One region of the Longispora fulva genome, then DNA from elsewhere that is predicted to be linked to it. Evidence: predicted binding sites of a transcription regulator. Region 1 holds the regulator's gene; the other holds the start of a gene.
The links. The regulator HrcA, encoded in region 1, represses chaperone genes, less so after heat shock. The targets are predictions, from matches to a motif close to GGTTNGCACNCTCNNNNNGAGNGTGCNAACC.
Positions count from the first base shown of each region.

Region 2: groES (co-chaperone GroES) is a predicted target of HrcA. The motif match lies at 5,541-5,571, and genes of this name have one in related genera.

Region 1 covers NZ_JADOUF010000001.1:5,230,207-5,245,299, reverse strand. The annotation lists gene IW245_RS42340 (thioredoxin-like domain-containing protein) at 1-643, opposite strand, end outside; gene rpsT (30S ribosomal protein S20) at 747-1,013, opposite strand; gene IW245_RS23485 (phosphotransferase) at 1,199-2,167, opposite strand; gene lepA (translation elongation factor 4) at 2,258-4,120, shown strand; gene IW245_RS23475 (coiled-coil domain-containing protein) at 4,124-5,116, shown strand; gene IW245_RS23470 (ArsR/SmtB family transcription factor) at 5,169-5,492, opposite strand; gene IW245_RS23465 (NADH:flavin oxidoreductase/NADH oxidase) at 5,569-6,648, shown strand; gene hemW (radical SAM family heme chaperone HemW) at 6,805-7,998, opposite strand; gene IW245_RS23455 (enoyl-CoA hydratase-related protein) at 8,018-8,794, shown strand; gene IW245_RS23450 (hypothetical protein) at 8,806-9,645, shown strand; gene IW245_RS41745 (DUF4870 domain-containing protein) at 9,635-10,198, opposite strand; gene IW245_RS23440 (DUF4870 domain-containing protein) at 10,252-10,680, opposite strand; gene hrcA (heat-inducible transcriptional repressor HrcA) at 10,812-11,843, shown strand; gene dnaJ (molecular chaperone DnaJ) at 11,856-12,974, shown strand; gene IW245_RS23425 (16S rRNA (uracil(1498)-N(3))-methyltransferase) at 13,170-13,874, shown strand; gene IW245_RS23420 (histidine triad nucleotide-binding protein) at 13,983-14,318, shown strand; gene IW245_RS23415 (serine hydrolase domain-containing protein) at 14,367-15,093, shown strand, end outside.
Region 2 covers NZ_JADOUF010000001.1:6,807,024-6,822,116, reverse strand. The annotation lists gene guaB (IMP dehydrogenase) at 1-1,007, opposite strand, end outside; gene IW245_RS31345 (DUF5319 domain-containing protein) at 1,193-1,576, shown strand; gene IW245_RS31340 (hypothetical protein) at 1,698-2,777, opposite strand; gene shbA (RNA polymerase sigma factor ShbA) at 2,774-3,346, opposite strand; gene groL (chaperonin GroEL) at 3,461-5,089, opposite strand; gene groES (co-chaperone GroES) at 5,153-5,461, opposite strand; gene IW245_RS31320 (THUMP-like domain-containing protein) at 5,630-6,826, shown strand; gene IW245_RS31315 (ABC transporter ATP-binding protein) at 7,052-8,800, opposite strand; gene IW245_RS31310 (ABC transporter transmembrane domain-containing protein) at 8,797-10,491, opposite strand; gene IW245_RS31305 (winged helix-turn-helix transcriptional regulator) at 10,568-10,957, opposite strand; gene IW245_RS31300 (NADP-dependent oxidoreductase) at 11,042-11,956, shown strand; gene rimI (ribosomal protein S18-alanine N-acetyltransferase) at 11,959-12,396, shown strand; gene IW245_RS31290 (hypothetical protein) at 12,408-12,662, shown strand; gene tsaB (tRNA (adenosine(37)-N6)-threonylcarbamoyltransferase complex dimerization subunit type 1 TsaB) at 12,643-13,287, opposite strand; gene tsaE (tRNA (adenosine(37)-N6)-threonylcarbamoyltransferase complex ATPase subunit type 1 TsaE) at 13,268-13,735, opposite strand; gene IW245_RS31275 (uracil-DNA glycosylase) at 13,732-14,304, opposite strand; gene IW245_RS31270 (alpha/beta fold hydrolase) at 14,294-15,093, opposite strand, start outside.

The DNA.
Region 1 (15,093 bases):
GCGCGGCCGAGCCGAGCAGGACGATGACGAGCGTCACGGCGACGAGCCCGACGACCAGACCGACGTTGACGCCGGACCGGCCGGGGGGCTGCTGCGGCGAGTAGCCGGGCGTCCCGTAGGCCGGCTGCCCGTACGGCGGGGCCTGACCCGCGCCGTAGGGCCCGGACGGCGAGCCGTAGGCCCCCGGCTGCGCCCCATACGGCGCGGCATACGGTGCGGCAGGCTGCGCCCCGTAGGGCGCTGCGGCGTACGGGTCGGCTCCCGGTGCGGGAGCCGCGTAGGGGTTGGACTGCCACGGGGACGCTCCGGTCTGTGCCGGCTGCTGCCCCGCCCAGTCCTGTCCTGTCACCTGCGACGCGTGCCCCAGGATCTCCTGCGACGAGCCCGGCTGCGCGGGGGAGCCGACCTCGTCCTGCCCGGGCACGTACCAGGTGGGGCTCCCCGACGGCGGACTCGGCACGGGCGGGCCCGGGATCAGGGGCGACTGGGGGTCCTCGGCCGGCCACAGCGGCTGGTGCGCGGGCCCGGCCTGGGCCGGAGCTGACGCCGGGGCCTGATTCTCCGGCCAGTACAGCGGAACGCCGCCCTCGGGCGGTGCCGGGACGGCGGACGGGTCAGGTTGCGGCTGCGAAGGCGTCGTCACCGCCGCATCTTAGTACCGGACGGGGGAGAACCGGACAGTGCAGTGTGGCGGAAACGACACTAAGCCGCCCCAGCGATGCTGGGACGGCTCAGTAGAGGTCTGACTAGGCAGACAGCTTGGCGAAGTCGGTCGCGATCGACGACTTGCGGTTCGCGGCCTGGTTCTTGTGGATGACGCCCTTGCTCGCAGCCTTGTCCAGCTTGCGGGTGGCGTCCTTCAGGAGCTCACCAGCAGCCTCGACGTTGCCGCCCGTGACCGCCTCGCGGTACTTACGGATGGCGGTCTTCAGCGAAGACTTGACCGCCTTGTTGCGCAGGCGAGCCTTCTCGTTCTGCCGGTTGCGCTTGATCTGGGACTTGATATTCGCCACGCGACACAGCCTCGGTCTTGTGAGTCGGGTCATTTACCAAACGCACGCCGTCCTCACGGATCAGATCCACGAATGGGCACGCGCGAATTGCAAGGTTACCAGCCCGCGCCGTTGGGGCCAAAATGAGCCCAACTCAGACCCGGACCCAGGCCGGGGACACCTGGACGGAACCCCAGGTCAGGAGCTTAGTTCAGCGTCCAGCCCCGTCGTTGGGCGATCCACCGCACCGTGGCCTCGCCGGACCACGTCTGGTGCTGGCGCAGCCAGGGCGACGCCGGGATGAAGTCGTGCGAGCCGGCCACCAGCCAGTATCCGGCGACGGCCGCGAGGAGCGCGTCCACCTGTTCCGGGGACACGCCGGTCATGCACGGCTGGGCGGCGAGCAGAGCCGAGGTGTCCCGGCCCGCCGCGAACGCCGGGACCAGCAGCGGCGGCAGGTCGAGCCAGCTGGCGGCGAGCGCCGGCCAGTTCCAGTCGCAGAACCACGGGGCGCCCTCGCCGTCGAGGACGACGTTGTCCATCCGCAGGTCGTGGTGGACGACGGCCGTGCCGGCGGTGGCCGGGGCCCAGCCGTCCTCCAGTACGGCGAGTGGGGTGATCAGTTCGCGGGGGAACCAGTCGCCCAGGATCGATGAGGGGATCTCCCCGGCGGCGATCCGTCGCCAGCCGGCGAAGGCCGGGCCGTTGTCGTCCTCGGCTGTGTTCAGGCCCACGTCGAGGAGCGCCTGGGACGGGGTGGCCAGGGCGTCGATCACCCCGTGCCAGGAGGCGAGCACCCGGTCCAGGTCGTCGAGGCCGGGCATCCGGGCGCTGTCGACCGGGTCGAGGGCGAGGACGACCCAGCCGTCGACCTGGTCGATCCAGTGCACGCGGGGGACCGGTACCCCGGAAGGAAGGGCCTGGTTGATCACGGCCTCGCGCCGGTAGTTGGCGGCGATGTGGGGGCTGTCGGTCTCGCTGACCGCTTTCACGAAGAACTGGCCGGAGCCGCGCACCACGGCCGCGAATCCGCCGGAGAAGCCGGCGCCGGCGGACGGGCCGGACGTGACCGGTCCGCCGAGCCGGTCGGAGACCAGGGAACGGACGGATTCCGGCAGGGAATCCCATGCCGGGCGGACCGCGGTGGCGGTGTAGTCGACGGCGGGGTTGCGCATGGTCATGATCGTGCACCAGCCACCAGCCGGGGTGCCACGCGGTTTGTGGGATCATCGGAGACAGCCCACGCCCATCGACCCGAGGACACCGTGCCAGTGAAGCTCGACCCAGGCGCGACGGAACCCGGATACATCCGGAACTTCTGCATCATTGCCCACATCGACCACGGCAAGTCGACCCTTGCCGACCGGATGCTGCAGCTGACCGGTGTGGTCGACCCTCGGCAGATGCGGGCGCAGTACCTCGACCGGATGGACATCGAGCGTGAGCGTGGCATCACGATCAAGAGCCAGGCCGTCCGGATGCCGTGGACGGTCAAGGAGGGCGAGCAGGCCGGCTACCAGGCCGTCCTGAACATGATCGACACGCCCGGACACGTGGACTTCACCTACGAGGTGTCCCGGTCCCTGGCCGCCTGCGAGGGCGCGATCCTGCTGGTGGACGCCGCGCAGGGCATCGAGGCGCAGACCCTGGCGAACCTGTACCTGGCGCTGGAGAACAACCTCAAGATCATCCCGGTGCTGAACAAGATCGACCTGCCGGCCGCCCAGCCGGAGAAGTACGCCGAGGAGCTCGCCCACCTGATCGGCTGCGAGCCCGAGGACTGCCTGCGGGTCTCCGGTAAGACCGGGATGGGCGTCGAGCACCTCCTCGACGAGGTCGTCCGGCAGATGACCCCGCCGGTCGGGGACGCCGCCGCGCCCGCCCGCGCCATGATCTTCGACTCGGTCTACGACGTGTACCGGGGCGTGATCACCTATATCCGGGTCATCGACGGCCACATCACGGCCCGCGACCGGATCAAGATGATGTCCACCGGCGCGGTGCACGAGCTGCTGGAGATCGGGGTCAGCTCCCCGGAGCCGCAGAAGCACCCCGGGCTGGGCGTCGGCGAGGTCGGCTACCTGATCACCGGCGTGAAGGACGTCCGCCAGTCCCGGGTCGGCGACACGGTCACCCTGAACTCGCGGCCGGCCACCGAGGCCCTGGGCGGCTACAAGGACCCGAAGCCGATGGTCTTCTCCGGCCTGTACCCGCTCGACGGCTCCGACTACCCGGAGCTGCGCGAGGCCCTGGACAAGCTGAAGCTGAACGACGCGTCCCTGGTGTACGAGCCGGAGACGTCCGCGGCGCTGGGCTTCGGCTTCCGGTGCGGCTTCCTCGGGCTGCTGCACCTGGAGATCATCCAGGAGCGGCTCGAGCGCGAGTTCGGCCTGGACCTGATCGCGACCGCCCCGAACGTGGTCTACAAGGTCACCACCGACGACGGCCAGGAGATCGTCGTCACCAACCCGAGCGAGTACCCGACGGGCAAGGTCGCCTCCGTCTCCGAGCCGGTGGCGCGGGTCACGGTCCTGGCGCCCAACGACTACGTCGGCGCGATCATGGAGCTGTGCCAGAGCCGGCGCGGCGTGCTGCAGGGCATGGACTACCTGTCGGCCGACCGGGTCGAACTGCGGTACCTGCTGCCGCTCGGCGAGATCATCTTCGACTTCTTCGACCAGCTCAAGAGCCGGACGAAGGGCTACGCCTCCCTGGACTACGAGCCCTCGGGCGAGCAGGTCGCCGACCTGGTCAAGGTGGACATCCTCCTGCAGGGCGAGCCGGTCGACGCGTTCTCCGCGATCGTCCACAAGGACAAGGCCTACACCTACGGGGTCTCGATGACCTCGAAGCTGCAGAAGCTGATCCCGCGCCAGCAGTTCGAGGTGCCGATCCAGGCGGCGATCGGTTCGCGGGTCATCGCCCGGGAGAACATCCGCGCGATCCGCAAGGACGTCCTCGCGAAGTGCTACGGCGGTGACATCACCCGGAAGCGCAAACTGCTCGAGAAGCAGAAAGAGGGCAAGAAGCGCATGAAGATGGTCGGCCGGGTGGAGGTTCCGCAGGAGGCCTTCATCGCAGCGCTGAGCACCAGTGACGCCCCGGACAAGTCGGCTGGTAAAAAGTAACCCATGTCATTACGTCGTCGCGTCGCCGCATTGATGGCCGCCGTCATGGCGGCCACCCTTCTGATCGGGGCTCCGGCGAGTGCCGACCCCGAGGGCGGCACGAAGGAACTGCGCGACGCCCTGGAGAACGCCTCGAAGGGGTACCAGGACGCGAAGACGGCCATCGCCAACGCCAAGAAGCGCCAGGTGGAGCTGTCGGGCGAGGTGACGACCAGCGAGGCCAGGGTCAAGGACCTGGGCGTGGCGGTCGGGCGGCTCGCGGCGGCGCAGTACAAGGGTGGGACGACGAGTGAGCTCAATGTCCTGTTGAACAGCAACTCCGCCGACAGCTACCTCCAGTCGGCGGCCACCATGCGCTACATGTCCGAACGGGACGCGCACGCGATCACCGACCTGAAGAACGCCCAGGCCAAGCTCGCCCAGCAGCGCAAGGACCTCGACGCGGCGATCAACGAGCAGGAGAGCCAGCTCAAGGAGCTGAAGAAGCGCCAGGACGACGCGCTCAAGGCCCTGCGCTCGGCCGGCGGCGGCGACCCGACCCTCGGGTTCGGCGAGCTGCCGGCCAACGCCGTGCCCGCGCCGCGCAACCCGGACGGCAGCTGGCCGCCTGAGGGCTGCACGGTGAAGGACCCGACCACGAGCGGGTGCGTCTCGCCGCGGACGCTGCACGCGTACCAGGAGACGAAGAAGGCCGGGTTCGACCACTTCGTCTCGTGTTACCGGTCCAACGAGGACGGCGGGGAGCACCCGCGCGGCCGGGCGTGTGACTGGGCGGCCAACGCGACCGGGTTCCAGGACGTGGACGCCCAGGGCGCTGACCGCGAGTACGGCAACCGGCTCGCGGCCTGGTACATCGCCAACGCCGACCGGCTCGCGGTGCTCTACGTGATCTGGTACCGGCAGATCTGGATGCCGGGCACCGGCTGGCGGTCGTACTCCGGCAGCGGCGGCCCGGCGGCCGTGCACACCAACCACGTTCACCTGTCGATCCGCTAGGCCACGACCGACCAGCTGCTGGTCGGCGTCGTCGGACGGCACCAGGGCCTCGTCAGTTGGCCTGCCGCGCCGCCGCGCTCAGCACGCTCGACAGCAGCCCGGGGAACAGCGCGTCCAGGTCGTCGCGGCGCAGGGTGCTCATCTTCGAGGTGCCCTGGTAGTGCTGCGCGATCACGCCGGCCTCCCGCAGTACCCGGAAGTGGTGGGTGGTCGTGGATTTCGTCACCGGCAGGTCGAACGCGATGCACGCCATGTCCTCGTGCCCCTCGGCCAGCATCGTGGTGATCCGGAGCCGGACCGGGTCGGCCAGCGCGTGCAGCACCGCCTCCAGCGTGATCTCGTCCGTGGCGGGGTGGGGCAGTGCTCGCGGCGACATGGTTTCCATAGTACGACAGTCGTGGTAGTTTCAGATTCGTCGTAGTACGAGGAACGTCGTATTTCAAGGAGTGGCCGTGAGCGCCCTGTTCGAGCCCATCACCCTGCGATCGCTCACCATCCCGAACCGGATCTGGATGGCCCCGATGTGCCAGTACAGCGCGGTGGACGGCGTGCCGAACGACTGGCACCTCGCCCACCTGGGCGCGCGGGCCGCCGGTGGGGCCGGCCTGATCCTGGTCGAGGCGACGGCGGTCAACCCGCAGGGCCGGATCACGCCCTCGGACCTGGGGCTGTGGAACGACACCCAGGGTGACGCGTTCACCCGGATCGTGGACCTCCTCACCAGCCAGGGCGTGGTCCCCGGCATCCAGCTCGCGCACGCCGGCCGCAAGGCCTCCACGACCGCCCCGTGGGTCGAGGCCCCGACGGTCGCCGACGCCGACGGCGGCTGGACCCCGGTCGCGCCCAGCGCCGAGGCGTTCGCCCGGCTGCGCACCCCGAGCGAGCTGAGCGTCGAGGAGATCCGGGGGATCGTCGCGGACTTCGGCGCCGCCGCGCGCCGGGCGCTGGCCGCCGGGTTCCAGGTGGTCGAGGTGCACGGCGCGCACGGGTACCTGATCCACGAGTTCCTCTCCCCGCACACCAACCACCGCACCGACTCCTACGGCGGGTCCTTCGCCAACCGGGCCAGGTTCGCGCTGGAGGTCGTGGACGCGGTCCGGGCCGCGTGGCCGGCCGACCTGCCGGTGTTCTACCGCACCTCGGCGACCGACTGGCTGACCGAGAATCTCGATGACCCCCGTGAGGGCTGGACAGTGGATGACACCGTCGAGCTGGCCCGGCTGCTCCGCGAGCACGGCGTGGACCTCGTGGACACGTCCTCCGGCGGGATCGCCCGGGACGCCAAGGTCGTCACCGGCCCGGGCTTCCAGGTGCCGTTCGCCGCGCGGGTGCGCGCCGAGGCTGGGGTGCCGGTCGGTGCGGTCGGCCTGATCACCGAACCGAAGCAGGCCGAGGACATCGTGGCAACCGGCCAGGCGGACGCCGTCCTCCTGGGCCGTGAACTGCTCCGCGACCCGCACTGGCCGCACCGCGCCGCGGCGGCGCTGGGCGTGGCGGCCTCGTGGCCGGCCCAGTACGCCTGGGCGGTTTGACCCGGGTTCACCCTCCCACCCGTGATCAACTACACGCTCTTGCGGCTTCCGACCCTGCGGAAAGCGCAACTACGTGTAGTTGATCACCGGCCGGAGGGCCGGATGGCCGGGCCGGCCGAACCCGGCCGGGCCGGGCCGGGTTCGGCCGGCGGCCGGTCAGGTCAGGTCCCGGATCACCGCGTCCGCGAGCAGCCGGCCCCGCAGGGTCAGCACCGCGCGGTCCTCGGCCAGAGTCAGCAGCCCGTCCTCGACGGCGCGGTGCGCGGCGGCCAGCCCGGCCCCGTCGAGCAGGTCCAGCGGCAGCCCCTCGGCCAGGCGCAGCCGGAGCATGATGTCCTCGATCCGGCGCTCCTCCTTCGTGAGCAGCTCCCGGCCGACGCCGGGGGACACCTTGTCGGCGGCCCGGGCGGCGTACGTGTTCGGGTGCTTCACGTTCCACCACCGCACCCCGCCGACGTGGCTGTGCGCGCCCGGCCCGAGGCCCCACCAGTCGCCGCCGCGCCAGTAGAGCAGGTTGTGCTTGCACTCGCCGCCGGGGCGGGCCCAGTTGGAGACCTCGTACCAGTGCAGGCCGGCGGACTCCAGGGTGGACGACGCGGCCAGGTAGCGGTCGGCGGCCACGTCGTCGTCCGGGTACGGCAGCTCGCCGCGGCGCATCCGGGCGGCCAGCCGGGTGCCGTCCTCGATGATCAGGGCGTACGCGCTGACGTGGTCGACGCCGGCGTCGAGGACGGCCTGCAGGGAGGCGGCGAAGTCCTCGGGGCGCTCGCCCGGCGTACCGTAGATCAGGTCGAGGTTGACATGGTCGAAGCCGGCGGCCCGGGCCTCCTGCGCGGCCTGCACGGCGCGGCCGGGGCTGTGCTTGCGGTCGAGGACGGCCAGCACGTGCGGGGCCGCGGACTGCATGCCCAGCGAGATCCGGTTGAAGCCGGCCGAGCGCAGCTCCTTGAGCATGACCGGGTCGACCGTCTCCGGGTTCGCTTCCGTGGTGATCTCCACGTCCGAGGTGAAACCCCAGGTCGCGTCGATCTTCTCCAGCAGCCGGCCCAGCTCGGACGGCGGCAGCAGGGTCGGGGTGCCGCCGCCGACGAAGACGGCGGACACGGGCCGGGGCCCGCGGAGGACCCGGGAGGCGAGCTTCAGCTCGGCGAGGACCTGGTTGACGTAGCCGGTCTGGGTCACGCCCTCGCTTGGCGTGTAGGTGTTGAAGTCGCAGTAGCCGCACCGGGAGGCGCAGAACGGGACATGGGCATACACCCCGAAACCGGATGAACCTGCGGCGGCAAGGGCAGCGGGGGGCAGCGAGCCGTCCGTGGGGACGGGAGCGCCGGAGGGGAGTACGCCTGGCATAACCACTAGTGTGCCGGTCATGGCCGAAGAACTCGTCAGGTACGCCGCCGCCGAGGGCGTGGCGACGCTCACTCTCGACAGCCCGGGCAACCGCAACGCGCTGTCGACGCCCCTGATCAGGCAGTTCACCGACGCTCTCCGCGCGGCGCTGGCCGACGACGCGGTCCGGGTGATCCTGCTCGACCACGCCGGCCCGGTGTTCTGCTCCGGGGCGGACCTGAAGGAGACCGCTGCGGCCCGCGAGTCCGGCCAGGTGCCCGCCGCGGCGCTCGTGGACCTGCTCGCCGACCTGGTGGAGGCCCCGAAGCCGGTCGTCGCCAGGATCGCCGGCCCGGCCCGCGCGGGCGGCCTCGGCCTGATCGCCGCCGCCGACATCGCGGTGTGCACCACGGCCGCGACGTTCGCGTTCACCGAGGTCCGGCTGGGGGTCATCCCGGCGGTGATCTCCGCCACCGTCCTGCCCCGGCTCACGCCCCGTGCGGCCTCCGAGCTGTACCTGACGGGCGAGGTGTTCGACGGGCACCGGGCCGAGCATGTCGGACTCGTGACAGCCGCCGTGCCGGAGTCCGACCTCGATCCGGCCGTCCGCCGGTACCTCGACGCGCTCGTCCTGGGCGCCCCGGGCGCGCTGGCCGGCGCGAAGGGACTGCTCAGGACTCCGGTCCGTGAGCGGCTGCGGGAACTCGCCGACCTGTCCGCCGGATATTTCCTGTCCACGGAGGGCCGCGAGGGTGTGGCCGCGTACGCCGAGAAGCGTGTCCCCTCGTGGGTGCCGGAGGGCCGGCGTTCCGCGTAGGGTGGTGTCCCATGCGGGTCAGGACGTTACTCACCGTATTGGTCATTTCTGTGCTCGTGATGTGCACCGGCGGCTATTTCGTCGCCCAGTACTTCGGTGAGAAGTTCAAGATCCCGGTCTCGACCAAGTCGTGCACGGTGACCGCCGGTGGGAAGGTGGTCCTCGACGCCGACCAGTTAGCCAACGCCGCGACCATCGCCGCGGTGGGCATCCGGCGCAAGCTGCCCGAGCGGGCGGTCGTCGTCGCGCTGGCCACCGCCTGGCAGGAGTCGAAGATCCGCAACCTGACCGGCGGGGACCGCGACTCGATCGGCCTGTTCCAGCAACGGCCCAGCATGGGCTGGGGCACCCCGGAGCAGATCGCCGACCAGCGGTACACGAGCGGCAAGTTCTACGACAAGCTGGTCAAGGTGCCCGGCTGGCAGGACATGCGCGTCACGGACGCCGCCCAGGCCGTGCAGGTCAGCGCGCACCCGGAGTTGTACGAGCAGTGGGTGGAGAAGTCCGAGATCCTCACCAGGGCGCTCGGCGGCTCGGCGGGGCAGGCCGTGGCGTGCACGCTGCCGGGCGACCCGAAGCAGCAGGGCGCCGTGGCCGTCGCGGCCCTCGCCGACGCGCTCAAGGCCGACTGGGGCCAGGCCGGGGCGACGAAGGCCACGACCATGGACCTCAAGCCGCGCGACGCCCAGTCCGGCTGGCAGTACGCGCACTGGCTGGTCGCCCGCGCCGAGGAGCACGGGGTGCGCGCCGTGCGCTACGCCGGCATGGAGTGGACGGCCAAGGACGGGTCCTGGACGAAGAAGAAGGACGCGAACGGCACGGAGACCGTGACCGCCGAGGTCAGCCCTTGATCATCCGGATCGTCAACGGGTACCGGTAGAACTCGCCCTTGTTCGCCGCGATCCCGGCGAGCACCGAGAACGTGACCGACACCAGCAACGGGACGAACATCAGCACGAAGATCAGCAGGAAGCCGAACCCGTGGGTGATGGCGCCGAGCCCGCAGGCCGCCAGCATCGACACCATGACCCAGCCGAGCGACCAGAAGATCATCGAGATGTGGAAGTTCAGCGATTCCGAGGCGTTGGCCTTGACCCAGCGCGAGGTGGAACCCTTCAGCGCGTACATCAGGATCGGGCCGAGGATGCCCAGCAGGCCCAGGAAGTGGGTCAGGGCGGAGTCGGAGATCTCCTGGCGGGTCGGGGCCGGGCCGGAGTAGGCCGGATCCGAGGGGTCGGCCGGGCCGCCGTGCCCGTAGCCGGTGCCGGGGGCCTGCCGCTGGAGCTGTGGCGGGGGCATCCGATAGCCGGGCGGAGGCACCTGGTAGCCGCCGGGAGGGACCGCCGGACCCGGAGGGTTCCACGGCGGGCCGGTGACGGGGAAATCGGGATCGTTGTCAGCCACGACGTCAGGGTAGGCCAGGGCTCCCCGGTAGGGGAGCCCTGCGCCAGGCCTACTTACTTGATGAAATTGAAGTTGAACGGGTAGCTGTACGGCTGGCCCTCGTTGGCCTTCATGCCGGCGATGATGCCGAACACGATCTGGCCCACGAAGACGACGAGCGCGACGAGACCGGCGAGGATCGAGACCAGCCAGCCGACGTAGGGCACCCGGCCGCCGCACTGCTCGATGATCCCGAGCACGAACGCCGCGACGCTCAGCGGGGCGTGGAAGTTCAGCGCGGCGAGCGAGGTCGAGCGGACGGCCGCCGACTCCTTGCCCTTCGCCAGATACGCCACGAGCGGGCCGGCGAAACCGAGCACGCCGCAGGAGATGAACGCGCCGACGGCAGCACCGAACGTGGCGACGAGCGCCCAGGTCTTGTCGTCGGAGTTGGCCGGGGGTGGCGGGGGGTACCCGTACCCAGGCGGTGGGGGTTGAGTCATGCCGACAACCTAGTGGTCGTGATCACGGAAGTCTGTCAGCTGACAGCAAGCTGACAGCTGAGTCGGCACATGACTTGTCAGCGGTCGTAGACTGGCACTCACGCCACGGGAGTGCCAGGGAGGTGATGCGCGTGCCGATGGATGAGCGGAAACTGGACGTTCTGCGCGCGATCGTCGAAGACTACGTCGCCACCCAGGAGCCGGTCGGCAGCAAGGCGCTGGTCGAGCGGCACAACCTGCGGGTGTCCTCCGCCACAGTGCGCAACGACATGGCCGTCCTCGAGGAGGAGGGCTACATCCGCCAGCCGCACACCAGCGCCGGGCGGGTGCCCACCGACAAGGGTTACCGGCTGTTCGTCGACAAGCTCAGCCGGATCAAGCCGATGAGCCCCGCGGAGAAGCGGGCCATCCAGCGCTTTCTCGACGGCTCGGTCGACCTCGATGACGTCGTGCACCGTTCTGTCCGGTTGTTGGCGCAGCTGACCCGGCAGGTCGCTGTCGTGCAGTACCCGTCGCTGACCCGCAGCGCCGTGCGGCACCTGGAGCTGATTGCGGTCAGCACCACCCGGATCATGCTGGTCATGATCACCGACACCGGCCGGGTCGAGCAGCGGCTGTGCGAGCTGCCGGGCCCGACCGACGACGAGTCGATCATGGCCCTGCGGCGGCAGATCAACGAGAAGCTGGTCGGTAAGAAACTGGTCGACACGCCGACCTTGGTGCAGGCATTGGTCGAAGAGGTGCGTTTCGACCTCCGCCCGGCCATGATCAGTCTGTCGACCGTGCTCCTGGAGACACTGGTCGAGCGCGGCGAGGAGCGCCTGGCCCTCGCCGGCACCGTCAACCTGACCCGCAGCGCGCTGGACTTCCCCGGCTCGCTGATGCCGATTCTCGAGGCCATCGAGGAGGAGGTCGTGCTGCTCAAGCTCATCGGCGAGTCCGACTCCTCCAGCATGGTCCGGGTCCTGATCGGCGACGAGAACGAGTTCGTCGACCTCCGCTCCACCTCGGTGGTCTCCACGGGTTACGGCCCCGGCACGACAGCCGTCGGGGGCCTCGGGGTCCTCGGCCCCACCCGGATGGACTACCCCGGAACCATGGCCACCGTCCGAGCGGTGGCCCGTTATGTCGGCGAGATTCTCGCCCAGAACTCCCAAAACTGAGTTAGGACGACAGTGGCCAAGGACTACTACGCGATCCTGGGCGTGAGCCGGGACGCCAGCCAGGACGAGTTGAAGAAGGCGTACCGGAAGCTGGCCCGCCAGTTCCACCCGGACGTCAACCCGGCCCCAGAGGCGCAGGAGCAGTTCAAGGACATCAGTGCCGCCTACGAGGTGCTGTCCGACCCGCAGAAGCGCCAGATGGTCGACCTCGGTGGCGACCCGCTCGCGCCTAACGGCGGCGGCATGCCTCCGGGCGGCAGCCCGTTCGTCGGTTTCCAGGACATCATGGACGCCTTCTTCGGCAACTCGGCCGGCCGGGGCCCGCGTTCGCGGGTGCGCGCGGGTGCTGACGCGGTCCTGCGGCTCGAGCTGGACCTGCACGAGACGGCGTTCGGCCTGGAGGCCCCGCTGACCGTCGACACGGCCATCGTGTGCGCGACCTGCGACGGCGGCGGTTGTGCCGTCGGCACCACCCCGGTGACCTGTGACGTCTGCCAGGGCCGCGGCGAGGTGCAGAGCGTGCAGCGCACGTTCCTCGGCCAGGTCGTCACCGCCCGGCCGTGCGCGGCGTGCCAGGGCTTCGGCAGCGTTATCCCCAGCCCGTGCGCGACCTGCAACGGCGACGGCAGGGTCCGGTCGCGGCGCAACCTGACCGTGAAGATCCCGGGCGGCGTCGAGGACGGCATGCGGATCCGGCTCTCCGGGCAGGGCGAGGTCGGTCCCGGAGGCGGCCCGGCCGGCGACCTGTACGTGGAGATCCACGAGCGCCGGCACGAGGTCTACACCCGCAAGGGCGACGACCTGCACTGCACCGTGTCCGTGCCGATGACGGCCGCGGCGCTCGGCACCCAGCTGACGATCAAGACCCTGGACAGCGAGGAGCTGATCGACATCCGGCCGGGCACCCAGCCGGGCAGCAACCTGCGGCTGCGCGCCAAGGGCGTCCCGCACCTGCGCGGCAACGGCCGGGGCGACATATACGTGCACCTGGACGTGAAGACCCCGACGAAGCTGGACGGCGAGTCCGAGCGGCTGCTGCGCGAGTTCGCGCGGTCGCGGGGCGAGGAGCTGGTCGAGGTGACGAAGCAGGGCGGCGGGTTCTTCTCGCGGGTGAAGGACGCGCTCAAGTAGGAGCCGTGCGGCTGTCCGGGCCCGGGTGACCTTCGTTGGTCGCCCGGGCCCGTTCGCGTCGGCGGGCCTGTGCGCTGCCCCGCCGGGTCGCGTCGTCGGCGCGTTCCGGGGCCGGGGGCGGGTTATCCTCGCGGGTGGTCGCGGGGCGGCCACCGGTGCCCGACCTGGGTCGCCGGCCCGAGCGGAGGAGTGCGCGTGAGTCTGGCGTTGTTCTGGGTCGAGGAGCTGCCGGTCGGCGACCGGTTCACCCTGGACGGACCCGAGGGCCGGCACGCCGCCGACGTGCAGCGGCTGCGGGTCGGCGAGCGGCTGCTGCTGGGTGACGGCGCCGGGGCCACCGCCGAGTGCGTCGTGGTCGACGTCGCCAAGAGCGCTCTGGGGGTACGCGTGGAGGAGCGCTTCTTCACCGAAGCCCCCGCCCCCCGGCTCGTCGTGGTGCAGGGACTGCCGAAGGGCGACCGCGCGGAGCTCGCCGTGCAGGCCATGACCGAGGTCGGGGTGGACGAGATCGTGCCCTGGCAGGCGTCCCGGTCGATCACGCACTGGAAGGGCGAGCGGGCGGCCAAGTCGCTGGAGAAGTGGCGGTCGGTGGCCAGGGAGGCGGCCAAGCAGTCCCGGCGGGCCTGGTTCCCCACAGTGTCGGAGCTGCGCGGCACGGCCGGGGTGACGCCGACGTTCGTCCTGCACGAGGAGGCGGACATCGCGCTGTCCACGGTGCCGTTGCCGGCCGGGGACATCACGCTCGTGGTCGGCCCGGAGGGCGGCATCGACTCCAACGAGGTGCTCGACTTCGCCGATCGGGGGGCGATCCCGGTCCGGCTGGGGCCGAACGTGCTGCGCACCTCGACCGCCGGGGTGGCGGCGCTGTCGGTGTTGTCGGCCCGGCTCGGCCGCTGGTAGACGAGTGGCTGCCGCGGCAGCCCCGGGCCGACGTCCCGGTAACCTTTCCGCGTCCCTCGCCGGTCGCCCCGGTACCCGGTGATCGGTGGGGCCGATACCCTGGGTTCCGTGACCGACTGTCTGTTCTGCCGGATCGTCCGGGGCGAACTGCCCGCCACCGTCGTGCTCGACACCGAGCACCTGCTGGCCTTCCGCGACATCCACCCGCAGGCCCCCACCCATGTCGTGGTCGTCCCGAAGACGCACTACGACAACGCCGTCGAGCTCGCCACCGCCGACCCGGCCCTCGCCGGCGAGCTGGTGGCCGCCGCCGGACAGGTCGCGAAGGCGGACGGGCTGGACTCGTTCCGGCTGGTGACCAACACCGGTGCCGAGGCCGGCCAGTCGGTGTTCCACGTCCACCTGCACGTTCTCGGCGGGCGCGCGTTGGGGCACCTGGGCTGAGATCTGACCGTTATCGACCAGCCGCCGTCGGCTGATAGCGTCGCCGGCATGAAGGAGCTGGAGCGGCGGGTCCGCGGTGCGCAGGCGGAGGGCCGGGTTCCGGCGGTGCAGGCGGCGGTGGTGCGCGCCGACCGCCCCGACTGGACGTTCGCGGTGGGCGGGTCGGGCACCGACCGGCCGTTGGACGACGCGAGCCAGTTCCGGATCGGCTCGGTGACGAAGACGTTCACGGCCGTGCTGGCGTTGCAGGCCCGCGACGCCGGGCTGCTCGACCTCGACGACCCGGTCGGCAAGCACCTGCGGCTGGGCGCGCACGGGGAGCACACGTACCGGCGGCTGCTCAGCCACACCTCCGGCATCCAGCGCGAGCCCGACGGCGACGTCTGGGACACCCTCAACGTGCCGGACATCGACACCCTGCTGACCGAGCTGCACCGGGCCGAGCAGGTGCTGCCGTCCGCGCGCCGGTTCCACTACTCGAACCTGGGCCTCGCGCTCGTCGGCCAGGCCGTGGCGACCCTGCGCGGCGGCACGTGGGCCGAGGTCCTCACCGACCTCGTGCTCACCCCGCTGGGCCTGACCGGCGTCACCGTGCAGCCGACGGACACGGCGGTGACCGGCTACCAGGTCGACGCGTACTCCGACCATGCCCGCGTCGAGCCCCGCCTGGAGTCCGGCGGGATCGCCCCGGCCGCGCAGCTGTGGGGCACGGCGCGCGACCTGGCCCGCTGGGCGGCGTTCCTGGCCGACCCGGCGAGTGTCGACCCGACCGGCT
Region 2 (15,093 bases), 1.6 Mb from region 1:
CGGCACGCGCGGGCCGCCTCCATGATGGCCGTGACCTGGGGGGCGCCGACGCCGGCGACGACCCGGGTCGTACAGATCGAGCCGGGGCCGACCCCGACCTTGACCGCGTCCGCGCCGGCCTCGGCCAGGGCGAGCGCCCCGGCGTACGTAGCGACGTTGCCGGCCACGATGTCGACCGATGTCTCCTTCTTCATGAGCTTGACCAGGTCCATCACCGCCCGGCTGTGCCCGTGCGCCGTGTCGATCATGATCACGTCGACGCCGGCGTCGATCAGTGCCCGGGCCCGCTTGTAGCCGTCCTCGCCGACCCCGACGGCGGCGGCGACCCGCAGCCGACCCGCGTCGTCCTTCGTCGCGTTCGGGAACTGCTCGCTCTTCGTGAAGTCCTTGACCGTGATCAGCCCGCGCAGCGCGCCCGCACCGTCGACCAGGGGGAGCTTCTCGATCTTGTGCTGCCGCAGCAAGGCGAGCGCGTCGTCCTTCGACACCCCGACCGGGGCCGTGACCAGGGGCATCTTCGTCATGATCTCGGCGACCGGGGTCGCGCCGTCGGTGACGAAGCGCATGTCGCGGTTGGTCACGATGCCGACCAGCGTGCCCTGGGCGTCGGTCACCGGGACACCGGAGATCCGGAACTTCGCGCACAGCGCGTCGACGTCGCGGAGGGTGTCGTTCGGCGAACAGGTCACCGGGTTCGTGATCATGCCGGACTCGGACCGCTTCACCAGGTCGACCTGGGTCGCCTGGTCCTCGACGGAGAGATTGCGGTGCAGCACGCCGATGCCGCCGTTGCGGGCCATCGCGATGGCCATCCGGGCCTCGGTCACCGTGTCCATGGCACTGGAGACCAACGGGATCTCCAGCGTGATGTTCTTGGTGAGCCGGGTCGTGGTCCGCGTGGACCCCGGTTCGATGTCGGCTTCGGCGGGCAGGAGAAGCACGTCGTCGAAGGTCAGACCCAGTGGCAGGGTGTTCATGGCGGTGTCCGATTCCAGATGCTGCGGCATACGCAATCCTACCCAGCGGGAAACACGTGCCCACCGCGCACCCTCTGTGATCTGGGCTGCGCTTCGGCCGCGGCGCGCCGGGTGATGTGCGCGGCGTACCCGTCGAAAGATCTTGATCTTTGTCGGCGCGCGCGCCAGCGAGCGGGTCGAGCGCGAAACGCCCCCGGAGCGATACGGTAGGAGGCGTGCACGACGAGCCGATCGACCCTTTCGCCGGTGACCCGGGCGACCCCTCCGCGGGGCTCGACCCCGAGGAGCCGACCGATCCGCTGTCCGAGGACGAGAAGCAGGACGTCCTCGACGACCTCGAGGATCTGGAGCTCTACCAGACCCTCCTGGAGCCGTCCGGCGTCAAGGGCCTCGTCGTCGACTGCGAGGACTGCCGCGAGCCGCACTACTTCAACTGGGAGCTGCTGCGCGCCAACCTGCGCCACCTCCTCGACGACGGCCGCCCCCGCGTGCACGAGCCGGCATTCAACCCCGACCCCGAGCACTACGTGACCTGGGACTACGCCCGCGGCTACACCGACGGCGTCCAGGACACCCTCGCGGCGGAAGACACCCCCTAAACCCTTTTTCCGGGTACGGAGGTCCCCGACCCGACACGCCCCGGCCTGAGGGCACACGGCACGGGCGTCCCTTTCGGGCTGATCTGCGGCCCGGGCTGACGGGCGGCCCGGGCTCCCTCGACTACCGCTGCCGCGAGTCCTTCAGCTCCTGGCCCCCGTGCCTCGTCGGCTTCGGCGTCGGCGGGTGGGCGCCCTTGTTCCCGCCCTTGCCGTCGTCCTTCTTGTCCCCGCCGTCGCCACTCTTGTCCCCGTCATCGCCGCCGCCCGACGTCCCGCCCCCGGTGCCGCCCCCGCCGCCCGACGTCCCGGCACCGCCGCTGGTCGACTTCGGGGTCGGCTTCGAGTTGTCCCCAGGTTTATCCACAGGCTTCTTCGTCGATGTCGGCGTCGGCACGAACCGCGGATCGGCGTGCCCCTCCCCGTTCTCCCCGACCCGCCCCCGCAGGTCCTCCGTACGCTCCCGCAGCCGGCGGACCGCGCCGTCCGACCGGACCCGGGACAGCCACTTCTCCGCGTCGGCCAGGTGTCGCGACGCGTCCTCGGGGCGGCCGGTGTCCAGCGCCTGGGTCGCCAGGTTCAGGGAGTTCTCGGCCTCGGTCTCCGCGAGCGTGGAGGCGGCCCGGTCCGCGTACACCAGCCGGGTGACCGGCCACAGCGCGCTGCCCGGCCGCGCGCTGGCCGACGCGGCCACCCCGGCACCGCCAGCGGCCAGGACGATGACGGCCGCCGCAGCGAGGGCGAGCCGCCGCCGCGACCTCGGCCGCCGGAACCCGACCCGCGGGTCCTTCTTCTCGGGGAGCGCCGCCGGGGCTGCCCGCCGGAGCGTGCCGGGGGCCTGTCGGGCGTGCGGCAGCCGCCGGGGGGTGCCGTTGCGCGCCGGGGCCGCGCCTGGGGCGGCGGCTTCGCCGTCGGCGGAAGCATTGCTCGGTGCGGCGGTGTCACCGGAGCCGACCAGCGCCTTGGCAGCGGGAGCTGCGCCGAACTCCGGCTCCGCCCCGGGCTCGTGGTCGTCGCCCGCAGCCGCGTGGCCGGACGCCGCCAGGTGATCGGACGCCATCAGAAGTCCCGGACCACCCGACGCCACGTCCTCGCGCCACCCCGCCAACGCCGCCAACAGCGGATCCCCGGCCGGCGCCGCATCGCCCCTGCCGAGCGCGTCGAGCAGGGCGTCGGTCCTCGCGAGCTCATCGAACGACGTCACGCCGACACCTCCTCGTCCGCGAACGTGCGCAACCGGGCCAGTGCCCGGTGCTGGGCCACCCGGATCGCCCCGGCCGTCATGCCGAGCACCGTGCCGACCTCCTCCGCCGAGAGGCCGACGGCAACCCGCAGCAGGATGATCTCCCGCTGCACGGGGGTGAGCCGTTCGAGCAGGCCGGCGAGCTGGCGGGACAGGTCGGCGGCCACGGCCTGCGCCTCGGGGTCGGCCCCCGGGTCGGGGCGTTCGGGCACCTGCTCGACGGGGGCGACCGTGAGGGCCCGCTGGGCGGCGCGGTGCGCGTCGGTCACCTTGTGTCCGGCGATCCCGAACACGAAGGCGGCGAAGGGGCGGCCCATGTCCTGGTACCGGGGAAGCGCGGCCAGCACTGCGAGGCACACCTCCTGGGCCACGTCGTCGGCGGTCAGATAGCCACCACCGACCCGCCCGAGCCGCGCCCGGCAGTAGCGCAGGATCAGCGGTCTCAGCCTGACCAGCAGCTCCGACAGGGCGTGCTGATCGCCAGCCGCCGCGCGGACCGCGAGCCCGGTGAGCTCATCCTCTTCGACCATCGTTGAAGAAAGACCCTCCGTTACGGTGCCCGTGTATTCGCACCGTAACGGACTTGTGGCAAAGAAACGAGCACCCGGCAGGAGCCGGGTGCCCGTCCACTGTGCACGGTTTTGCTAGTGCGCGTGCCCGTGGCCACCGTGAGAGTGGCCGTGACCTGCGTCACTGTCGTTCTCCGGCTTCTCGACGACCAGGGTCTCGGTCGTGAGGAGCAGGCTCGCGATGCTGGCCGCGTTGGCGACCGCGCTGCGGGTGACCTTGACCGGGTCGACGATGCCGGCGGCGAGCAGGTCGACGTACTCACCCGTGGCCGCGTTGAGGCCCTGGCCCCACGGCAGCGCCCGGACCTTGCCGACGACGACGTAGCCGTCGTGGCCGGCGTTCTGGGCGATCCAGCGCAGCGGCTCGTCGAGCGCCTTGCGGACGAGCCGCACGCCGACGCCCTCGTCGCCGGTGAGGCCGAGGTCCTTCTCGAGCACCTCGGTCGCCTGGACCAGCGCCGCGCCGCCTCCGGGCACGATGCCCTCCTCGACAGCGGCCTTGGTCGCGGCGATCGCGTCCTCGATCCGGTGCTTCTTCTCCTTCATCTCGACCTCGGTCGCGGCGCCCACCTTGATGACCGCCACGCCGTCGCCGAGCTTCGCGAGCCGCTCCTGGAGCTTCTCGCGGTCCCAGTCGGAGTCCGAAGCCTCGATCTCGGCCTTGATCTTGTTGGCCTGGATCTTGACCTGGTCGGCGTCGCCGCCGCCCTCCACGACCGTGGTGTTGTCCTTGGTGACCACGACCCGCCGGGCGGTGCCCAGCATCTCGAGGGTCACGTCGGACAGCTTGTGGCCGAGGTCCGCGGTGATGACCGTGCCGCCGGTCAGGACCGCGATGTCCTCGAGCATCGCCTTGCGCCGGTCGCCGAAGCCCGGGGCCTTGACGGCCACGGACTTGAACGTCTTGCGCACCGCGTTGACGACGAGGGTCGACAGCGCCTGGCCGTCGATGTCCTCGGCGATGATCAGCAGCTGCTTGTTCGCGCCGATGATCTTCTCGAGCAGCGGGAGGATCTCCTCGAGCGCGGAGATCTTCTGACCGGTGATGAGGATGTACGGGTCCTCCAGCACCGCCTCGCCGGCCTCGGGGTCGGTGACGAAGTGCGGAGACACGAAGCCCTTGTCGAACTGCAGGCCCTCGGTGACCTCGAGCTCGGTGGTCAGGGTCGAGCCCTCCTCGACGGTGATGACACCGTCGCGGCCGACCCGGTCCATGGCCTCGGCGAGCAGCTGGCCGATCGTGGCGTCCTGCGCGGAGACCGTCGCGACGTTGGCGATGGCTTCCTTGGTCGACACCTCGACGGCGCGGTCGAGCAGCACGCCGGAGACCGCCTCGACGGCCGCGTCGATGCCGCGCTTGATGCCGCTCGGGTTCGCGCCGGCGGCCACGTTGCGCAGGCCCTCGTGCACCATGGCCTGGGCGAGCACGGTCGCGGTGGTGGTCCCGTCACCGGCGACGTCGTTGGTCTTCGTCGCCACCTCCTTGGCCAGCTGAGCGCCGAGGTTCTCGTACGGGTTGGTGAGCTCGATCTCCTTGGCGATGGTGACACCGTCGTTGGTGATGAGCGGGGCGCCGAACTTCTTGTCCAGCACGACGTTGCGGCCCTTGGGGCCGAGCGTCACGCGGACCGCGTTGGCGAGCTGGTCGACGCCGGCCTCGAGGCTCTTGCGGGCGTCGTCGGAGAAGCTGAGGATCTTCGACATGTGTGAATCCCTTTCGAAAAAAGTGATGGGCCACCCCACGAGGGGTGACCCATCACTTCACGACTACTTCTCGACGACCGCGAGAACGTCGCGGGCGGACAGGATCAGGTACTCCTCGCCGGCGTACTTGACCTCGGTGCCGCCGTACTTCGAGTAGATCACCACGTCACCGACCTGGACGTCGACGGGCACGCGGGCCCCGTTGTCGTCGAAGCGGCCGGGCCCGACGGCCAGGACGGTGCCCTCCTGGGGCTTCTCCTTGGCGGTGTCGGGGATCACGAGGCCAGATGCGGTCGTGGTCTCAGCCTCGTTCGCCTGGACCACGATGCGGTCCTCGAGAGGCTTGATCGCAACCTTGGTCGCGGTGCTCATGGACATACCCTCCTGGGGTACTTGGTGTGTATGCCAACTCCACCGACGGAACCGTCGTCGCGGGTCCGGGACCGCCGAGTGCTGGCACCCTCGGGTGGAGAGTGCTAACCGAAGGTTATGTCGTGGCTGGCACTCCGTCAACCAGAGTGCCAGCCGTAAGCTGTCGTGGTGAGTCTCACCGAGCTGCGAAGTCCCGCCGGAAGTGCCCTGTTGACCCTCGCCGCGGGGCTCGTGGACGGCGACCAGCTCAAGGCCGTCGAGGCGCTCCGGGCCACCGGGGCCGGCGCTGAGCTGGCCGGCGAGGCGCTCACCCAGGCCACGCTGCGGGCGAAGGCCGTGGCCAAGTTCGGGCCGGACGCAGGGCAGATGTTCTTCACCCGGGCCGGGCTGGAACAGGCCACCCGGCTGACCGTGGCCGACCGGCGGGCCGCCCGGCTCGCCGCCGCCGGGGTCCGGACCATCGCCGACCTGGGCTGCGGGATCGGCGCCGACGCCCGGGCGTTCGCGCGGGCCGGCATCACGGTGTACGCGGTGGAGGCCGACCCCGGCACCGCCGAGATCGCCGCGGCGAACACCGCCGGGCTGCCCGTGACCGTCGAGCACCGCGACGCCCAGTCGGTGGACCTGACCGCCTTCGACGCGGTGTTCTGCGACCCGGCGCGGCGGGCCGGCAACCGGCGGGTGTTCGACCCCCGGTCGTACTCGCCGCCGTGGGACTTCATCGAGAGCCTGACCCGGCGGCCGGCCGTGATCAAGCTGGGGCCGGGGATCGACCACGCGCTGCTGCCGGGCACCGCGGAGGCCGAGTGGGTCAGCGTCGGCGGCGAGGTGGTGGAGGCCGCCCTGTGGTGCGACCGGCTCGCGGAGGTGCCCCGGCGGGCCACGGTGCTCCCCGGGGACACCGGACGGAGCTCGGGCCGGGGCGACGGGACGCCCGGCGGGGCCGCGCAGCTGACCGGGGGCGGCACCCGCGAGGCAGAGGTCGGGCCGACCAGGGCGTTCGTCTACGACCCCGACGGGGCCGTGATCCGGTCGCACCTGGTCGCCGAGCTCGCCGACACGCTCGGGGCGAACATCGCCGACCCGACGATCGCGTACCTGTACGCCGACGAGGTGCGCGCGACGCGCTTCGCCAGGGCGTACCGGATCGATCTGGTGTTGCCCTTCAGCCTCAAACGGCTGCGCTCGACGCTGAGGGAGCGCGGCGTCGGCCGACTGACCATCAAGAAGCGCGGCTCGGCGCTCGAGCCGGAGAGCCTGCGCAAACAGCTCAGACTCGACGGACCGAACGAGGCGACGGTGATCCTGACCCGGGTGGCAGGGGCTCCGGTGACGTTGCTCTGCCAGCCGGCCGACGTTTCGTGAACCGCTCCCACGTCCGGCAGCCCGCGTCGTCCACGGCACGGGCCCGCCACGACTCGGCCGTGACGAACCGGTGCCGCTTGCAGTCCGACAGCTCCCGCGCGGCGATGCCCGCCGCCGGCACGGCCAGCACGCCAACGAACAGCACGACAGCCGCCACGCTCAGCGCCAACCGTCGCATCATGCCTCCTGTGTCGCGCAACCCCCGGCGGGACACAGCGTAGCGGCCTACCCGCCGTTCTTGCCGCCGTGCCAGGAACTCCACAGCGCCGCGTACGCTCCGTCGGCGGCGACCAGCTCATGATGGCTGCCCAGCTCCGAGATCAGGCCGTCCTCGACCACCGCGACCCGGTCGGCGTCGTGCGCGGTGTGCAGCCGGTGCGCGATGGCGATCACGGTCCGGCCCTCCAGCACGGCCGCCAGCGAGCGCTCCAGGTGCCGGGCCGCCCTCGGGTCGAGCAGCGAGGTCGCCTCGTCCAACACCAGGGTGTGCGGGTCGGCCAGCACCAGCCGGGCCAGCGCGATCTGCTGGGCCTCCGCAGGGGACAGGGCGTGCTCCCCGGAGCCGACCTTGGTCTCCAGCCCGTCGGGCAGCGCGCGCACCCAGTCCAGGGCGTCGACGGCGGCCAACGCGGCGTTGATCTGGTCGTCGCCGGCGTCGGGGCGGGCCAGCGCCACGTTCTCCGACACCGTGCCGAGGAAGACGTGGTGCTCCTGGGTGACCAGGGCGACCTGGCCACGCAGCTCGTTCAGCGGCAGCTCGATCAGCGGCACGGCGCCGACGTCCACCGAGCCGGTCCGGGGCCCGTGGATGCCGGCCAGCAGCCGGCCGAGGGTCGACTTGCCGGCCCCGGACGGGCCGACCATGGCCAGCCGCTCGCCGGGGCGGACCTCCAGGTCGATGCCGTGCAGGACGTCGCGGGTGCCGTACGAGTACCGCACGTCGCGGGCCTCGATGTCCGAGCCGATCGGGACCTTGCCGGTGGCCTCCCGGTCGGCCGGCACCTGGGCGACGCCGAGCAGCCGGGCCAGGGACACGCCGCCGACCTGGAGCCGGTCGAGCCAGCTGAGCAGCTCGTCCAGCGGGTTGATCAGCTGCTGGATGTAGAGCACGCCGGCCACGGCCTGCGGCAGGGTGACCAGGTCGTTGACGTAGAAGATGCCGGCGCCCAACGCGGTGGCCGCGACCGGCAGCACGTAACCGAACTCGACGATCGGGAACCACACGCTGCGCAGCCAGAGCGTGTACCGCTCCGCCGCCCAGGACTCCTTCAGCGCGTCGTCCAGCCTGTCGCGGCGCCGGTCGGCGAGGCGCAGGGCCTCGACGGTGCGCGCGCCCTCGACGGTCTCGGCGAGGTTGTCGTTGATCGCCGCGTACGCCGCGTTCTCGCGCAGGTAGCCCGGGGTGGCCCGCTTGAGGTACCAGCGGGTGCCGAAGTACAGCAGCGGGACCGTGACCAGCCAGGGCAGGGCCATGATCGGGCTGACCAGGGCCAGCGCGCCGATCGTGAGCAGCACCGTGACGATGGCGACGAGGGTGGCCGGCACCGCGTACCGCACGGCCTCCGACATCTCGTCCACGTCCCGCGAACTGCGGGTCAGCAGGTCGCCCGAGCCGGCCTTCTCGACCGTGGACAGCGGCAGCGCCAGGGTCTGCTCGATGAAGTCCTCGCGCAGCTCGGCGAGCATCTTCTCGCCGAACTTGGCGCTGGCCAGCCGCGCGTACCGGATCAGGAGGGCCTGGACCACGAGGAACGCCGCGATGGCGATCGCGATCCTGTCCACGGTGACCTTGCTGCCGTGCTTCGACACCTCGCCCACGAGGTCGCCGAGCAGCCGGGGCGCGAACAGGCCCGACACGGCCGCCGCGGCGTAGAGCCCGACGGTCAGGAGCAGGTCGCCCGGGTGCCGGCGCATCAGGACCAGCGCGTAGCGCCGGACCTCGGGACCGTCCGCGATCGGCAGGAGCTGTTTCACGCCTCACCTCTCGTCACAGTCGCCAGATACCTGGGCTCGGTCTTCAGCAGCTCGTGGTGCGCGCCCTCGGCGACCACCTTGCCGTCCTCCACGTAGAGGACCCGGTCGGCGCGGTCGAGCATCAGCGGGCTCGTCGTGCACACCACGGTCGTGCGGCCCTCGCGGGCGCCCCGCAGCCGGTCGGCGATCCTGGCCTCGGTGTGCGCGTCGACCGCACTGGTCGGCTCGACCAGGAGCAGGACGTCCGGATCGAGGAGCAGGGCCCGGACCAGCCGGAGCCGCTGCTGCTGGCCGCCGGAGAACGACCGGCCGCGCTGGGCGACGTCCTCGGTCAGGCCGCCGGGGAGCGCCTCGACGATGTCGGCGGCGCTCGCCACGTGCAGCGCGTCGTCGAGGGTCGCGTCGTCGGCCGTGCCGGTCGGGTCCAGCTCGGCGCGCAGCTCACCCGCGAAGATCAACGACTCGTTGTCGGCGACAAGGATCCGCTCCCGGACCGCGGCGAGGGGCGCGTCGCGGAGGGGGACGCCGCCCCAGGTCGCGGCGCTGTCCGTGTACCGGCCGAGCCGGTCGGCGATCGCAGCGGCCTCCTCCGGTGTCGCCGCGGCGATCGCGGTCAACCGGCCGGGGCCGACGACGGTGCCCGACTCGGGGTCGTGCAACTCGCCGCTGGTCGGCAGGACGGCGTCACCGCCGGAGACGATCTCCGGCTCGAGGCTGAGGATCCGGACGACCCGCTTGGCCGCGACATTCGCCTTGATCATCTTGTCGGCGACCTCGGTCAGGGTGCGCATCGGCGTGACCATGAACGCCGCGTACCCGTAGAAGGAGACCAGTTGGCCAGGGGTCACGTCGCCTGCGAGGGCCAGGCGGGCCCCCACCCAGGTGACGACCACCAGGAACACGCCGGGGATCAGGAACTGGGCGGCCTCCAGCAGCGACTGGACCCTGCCCACCCGGACCCCGGAGTGCCGGACCCGCTGGGACTCGGCCCGGTAGCGCTCGTTGAACGCCTGCTCGCCGCCCACCCCGCGCAGCACGCGCAGCCCGGCGACGATGTCGTTGGCCCGGGAGGTCAGGCCGCCGTACAGCTCGCGCTGGGCGCTCTGCCGGCGGTGCAGCGGGCGGAACAGCGGCCCGATCAGCGACAACAGCAGCGGCACCCCGACGAGCACCAGCAGGCCGAGCTTGACCGAGGTGCTGAGCATGATCGACGCGACCACGAAGATGGCGATCACGGCCCCACTGCCCCGGCCGAGCACGTCGATCGCGCTGCCGATCCGGGACACGTCGGAGTTGCCGACCGCGACGACCTCGCCGGCGGCGAGCCGCTTCGGCAGCGTCGCGCCGAGCCGGGTGGCCTGCCGGCCGGTGACCTGGATCGTGCGGTAGGCGGCCGACAGCCAGTTCGTCACGGCGAACCGGTGCCTGGCCAGGCCGGAGAACACGACCACGAGGCCGAGGGCCAGGATCATGCCGGTCCAGGTCAGGAGGCCGGACATGTCCTTGGCCCCGATCTTGTCGATGGCCTTGCCGACGGTGTAGGGCAGCAGGGACTGGGCGACCATCCAGACGATGCCGAAGGCCACCAGGCCGGCGATCGCCGAGCCCTGCATACGGACCACCCACCAGAGGTAGCGGGTGGCCGAACGGACATCGGGTTCGCCGGGATCGGCTTCGGGAAGTTTTCGCATGGCGTTCCCGACGCTACGCGGCGCCGCCCGTGATCGCCTCCGGTTTTTGGTGTGACGCGTAAGGAGCGAACGGCGGTTACACCGCTACCAGTTCCCGCTCGTCGTACGCCACCCTCGCCGCCTCCACGGCGGACGTGTGCTCCTCGGCCCAGGCCCGCAGCTGGACCGTGAGGCCGAGCACGCTGTGGCCGAGGGCCGCCAGCGAGTACTCCACCTTGGGCGGGGTGGTCGGATACACCCGGCGGTGCACCAGGCCGTCGCGCTCCAGGGTGCGCAGCGTCTGGGTGAGCACCTTCTGGCTGATCCCGTCGAGCCGGCGGCGCAGCTCGCCGAAGCGCATCGGGCCGTCGGTGAGCGCGCAGATCGCCAGCAGCGCCCACTTGTCCGCGATCATGTCGAGCACCTGTCGCGAGGGGCACGCCTTGAGGAAGCTGTCGTGCCAGGTCACTCCGCAGTCGGTTTCCATCAGGTACCTATAGCACAAAAAGCTGCCTACTTCCCAACGGAAACCTGCTCAATCAGGATGGGTTCGGAACGAGAGGAGCACGAGATGCGTGCGATGCAGGCCCGGAAGTACGGCGAGACGATCACCCTGGTGGACCTGCCCGTCCCCACCCCCGCCGCCGGCGAGGTGCTGATCAGGGTGGCGGCGGCCGGGGTGAACCCGGTCGACTGGAAGGCGCACGCCGGCCACATCCCCGACTGGTTCGACGACGGCCCGTACGTGTGGGGCTGGGACGTCTCCGGCACCGTCGAATCCGTCGGCGAGGGGGTCACGGCATTCGCGCCCGGCGACGAGGTCTACGGCATGCCCCGGTTCCCCGACCTGGTCGGCGGCTACGCGGAGTACGTCACCGCCCCGGTCGACACCATCGCGGCCCGGCCGGCCGGGCTCGACCACACGGCCGCCGCCGCGCTGCCCCTGGCCGGGCTCACGGCCCAGCAGTCCCTCGACCTGGCCGGAGTCACCGCCGGAACCCGGGTGCTCGTGCACGCCGCCGCAGGTGGGGTCGGTCACCTCGCCGTGCAGCTGGCGAAGGCGCGGGGCGCGTACGTGATCGGCACCGGCCGGGCCGCCAACCACGACTTCCTCCGCTCGATCGGCGTGGACGAGCCCGTCGACTACACCGAACCCGGCTGGCTGGACCGGATCACCGTCGACGTGGTCCTCGACGGGATGAACGACCCGGCCCTGGTCGCGACGCTCGCCCCGGGCGGCGTCCTGGTGACCCTGCCCGCGGGGCTGACCGCCGAGATGGCCGAGGCCGCGGACAGGGCCGGGGTCCGCGCCACCGGGCACCTGGTGTTCCCCGACGGCCCCGGGCTGCGCCGCCTCACCGCGCTGGTCGACGCCGGGGCGCTGCGGGTCGAGGTCGCGGAGGTGCTCGCCCTGGAGGATGTGACCAAGGCGCACGAGCTGGTGGCCACCGGTCGGACCCGGGGCAAGGTGGTGCTTACGATCTGAGGATGGGACCAGTGCACCTCGTACCACTCACCCGCGACCACGTGCCGGCCGTTCTCGTCATCGAGAAGGAGCTGTTCGGAGCGGAGGCCTGGAGCCGCTGGATGGTGCAGAGCGAGCTGGACGAGAACCACCACTACCGGGCGGCGATCCGCGACGGCGAGCTGATCGGGTACGCAGGGCTGGCCGTCGTCGACGAGACCGAGGCCTGGGTGCAGAACATCGCGGTCCGGGCGGCGAGTCAGGGCCAGGGGGTCGGCCGGCTGCTCCTGGAGGACCTGCTCGCCGCTGCCGGCGACCGGACGGTGGGCCTGGAGGTCGCCTCGGACAACCCGGCCCAGCACCTCTACGCGAAGTACGGCTTCGAGACCGTCGGGGTCCGCAAACGCTACTACCAGCCGAGCGGCAAAGACGCTCTGGTCATGCTGAGGGGGCGGCCCTAGTGTCAACAGACGTGATGGTGCGCATGTGGGAGGTCAGGGCCCAGCCGGACGGGTTCGAGGAGCTGCTGGCCTGGATCTGTGAGTACGCCGTCCCCAACGTCGAGCACCACCCGTCCCATCTGGACAGTGAGGTGTTCAGCTCCACCGACGACCGGATCGTGTGGCTGTCGCGGTGGCGCGGACTGCCGGCCCCGCTGCCGAGCCCGCCGGCCCGACTCGTGGCCCGGCCGCCGCACTCGTGGGACTTCACCCCCGTGGAGTTCTAGGCGCACCGGGCGGCACGGCGTCCGGCCGGCGCAGGTAGAGCGGGGTCAGCTTCTCGTCCGGCGCCCCCGACCGGATCCGCTCGGCGGCCAGCTCGCCGAACGCGCGCACCGACGGGTACAGCGGCTCGTCGAGCACCGGCACGCCCAGCGGGTACAGGTGCGCGCCAGCGCCCACCGCGGCCTCGTAGTCGCCGGAGATGTCGGCCGGCTTGGCGACGGAGGGGCCAGAGACGGGGACGCCGTCGGCGTACACCCCGAAGTAGAGCTCCTTGCGGCGCGCGTCGGTCGCCACCAGCAGGCGGCCGGCGGTGCCGTGGCCCAACGCGTCGAGGGTGCCGACGGCGTAGGTCGGGATGCCCAGCGCGTGGCCCAGGGCCGTCGCCGTGACCAGCCCGACCCGCAGACCGGTGAACGGCCCCGGACCCACCCCGGCGACGATCGCCTTCAGGTCCTTCGTCACGAACCCGGCCTCGGACAGGGCCAGCCGGATCGACGGGGCGAGCAGCTCGCCGTGCGCCTTGCCGTTGACCGTGACCTTCTCGGCCAGCACGGTCACCGACTCCCCGACCTCGAGCACGCCCGCCGTCACCGCCGGGGTCGCCGTGTCAATCACCAAGGTCAGCACTGGTCAGCCTCTCCGTCCAGGAGTCGCCGTGCGGCTCCAGCGTCATGATCCGGGTGTCGTCGTCCAGCCGGTCGATCCGGATCTCCAGGTACTCCTCGACCATCCGCTCCACCAGCCCGTGCCCCCACTCGACCACGGTGACCGCCTCCTCCTGGGTGGCATCGAGGTCCAGGTCGTCCACCTCGCCGATCGAGCCGAGCCGGTAGGCGTCCACGTGCACCATCGGCAGCGGCCCCGGGTGCACCCGGGCGATCACGAACGTCGGGCTGGTCACCGCGCCGGACACCCCGAGCCCGGTACCGACGCCCTGGGCGAGCGCCGTCTTGCCCGCGCCGAGCGGCCCGGTGAGCACGAGCAGGTCACCGGGCTGGAGGTAGAGGGCTAACCGGACGCCGAACGCCCGGGTGTCGTCCACGGTCGGAAGTTTCACCAGAACGTGCTCGCTCACAGCGCGTCTCCCAGCAGTCGGGCGGCCAGGGCCAGGTCGTCTCGGAGCGCGGCGAGGGGCTTGCCGTTCGGGCCGAACCGGATGGCGGCCGACGGGTGGTAGGTCGCGACCACGGAACGCCCGTCGACCTCGTGCACCACTCCACGCACCCCAGCCAGGGTAGTCCTGGGTCCCAGGAACCATGTCGCCGCGGTCAGCCCCAGCGCCACGATCAGACGGGGGTTGAGCAGGTCCAGCTGGGCCGCCAACCAGGGCCGACAGTTGTCCACCTCCGCGGCCCGGGGCGTGCGGTTGCCCGGCGGCCGGCACTTGATCGCGCTGAGGACCGCCGTCTCGTGCCTGGCCAGGCCGGCGTCGGCGAGCAACTGGTCGAGGAGCTGGCCGGACAGGCCGACGAACGGCCGGCCGGCGGCGTCCTCCTGGGCCCCGGGGGCCTCGCCGACGACGGCGAGCCGGCGGGTGAACATGCCCGGCTCGCCCGGCACGACGGTGTTGCGGGAGGCGACGAGATCCTTGCAGAGGACGCAGGCCCTGATCCGGGCCGTCAGGTCGTCCCAGTCACCGGTCACGCCGCGACACCCGGCTCAGCAGCTCGGTCAGGGCCTCGGTGACCGGCACCGGGTGCTCCAGGAGCGCCAGGTGCCCGCCGTCGGCGATCGCCACGAACTCGGCGTGCGGCAGCAGCCTCACGATCTCCTCCCCATGGGTACGCGGCGTGAACAGGTCCTTGTCCCCCGCCACGACCAGCACCTCCTTGTCGGCGAAGGCGACCAGCGCCTCGGCCCGGGAGTGGCTCATCAGCGTCTTGAGGTACCCGGCGATGATCTCCACCGAGGTGCGGGAGATCATCCGCTCCACGTAGGAGACCAGGGCCGGGCTGGGCTTGGCGCTCCCGAAGCCGTACTTGCGGGTCAGCAGCCAGAACAGGTCCGTCGACGCCCGGCGGGCCTTGTCGATCGCACCCGGGGTCAGCCGGCCGGCCGTCGAGATCACCGGCAGGATCGGCTTGCGGAGCACCCCGAGCAATGCCGGCAGCCCGAACGTCACCTCGTCCAACTTGCCGGACGACGTGTTGACCAGGGCCACGCCGACGATCCGCTTCCGGATCAGCTCCGGCCACTGCTCCGCCAGCGCCATGATGGCCATCGCGCCCATCGAGTGCCCGACCAGCACGACCGGGCCGGTCGGCACGGTCTCCTCGATCACCCGGCGCAGGGTCGCCGCCAGCGCGGCCAGGTCGTAGTCGCCAGCGGCGAGCCGCCCGGAACGGCCGTGCCCCGGCTGGTCGAAGAACACCATCCGGTACCGCCGCCACAGCGCCCTGCGCTGGAAGTGGAACGTGCCCATGTCCAGGCAGA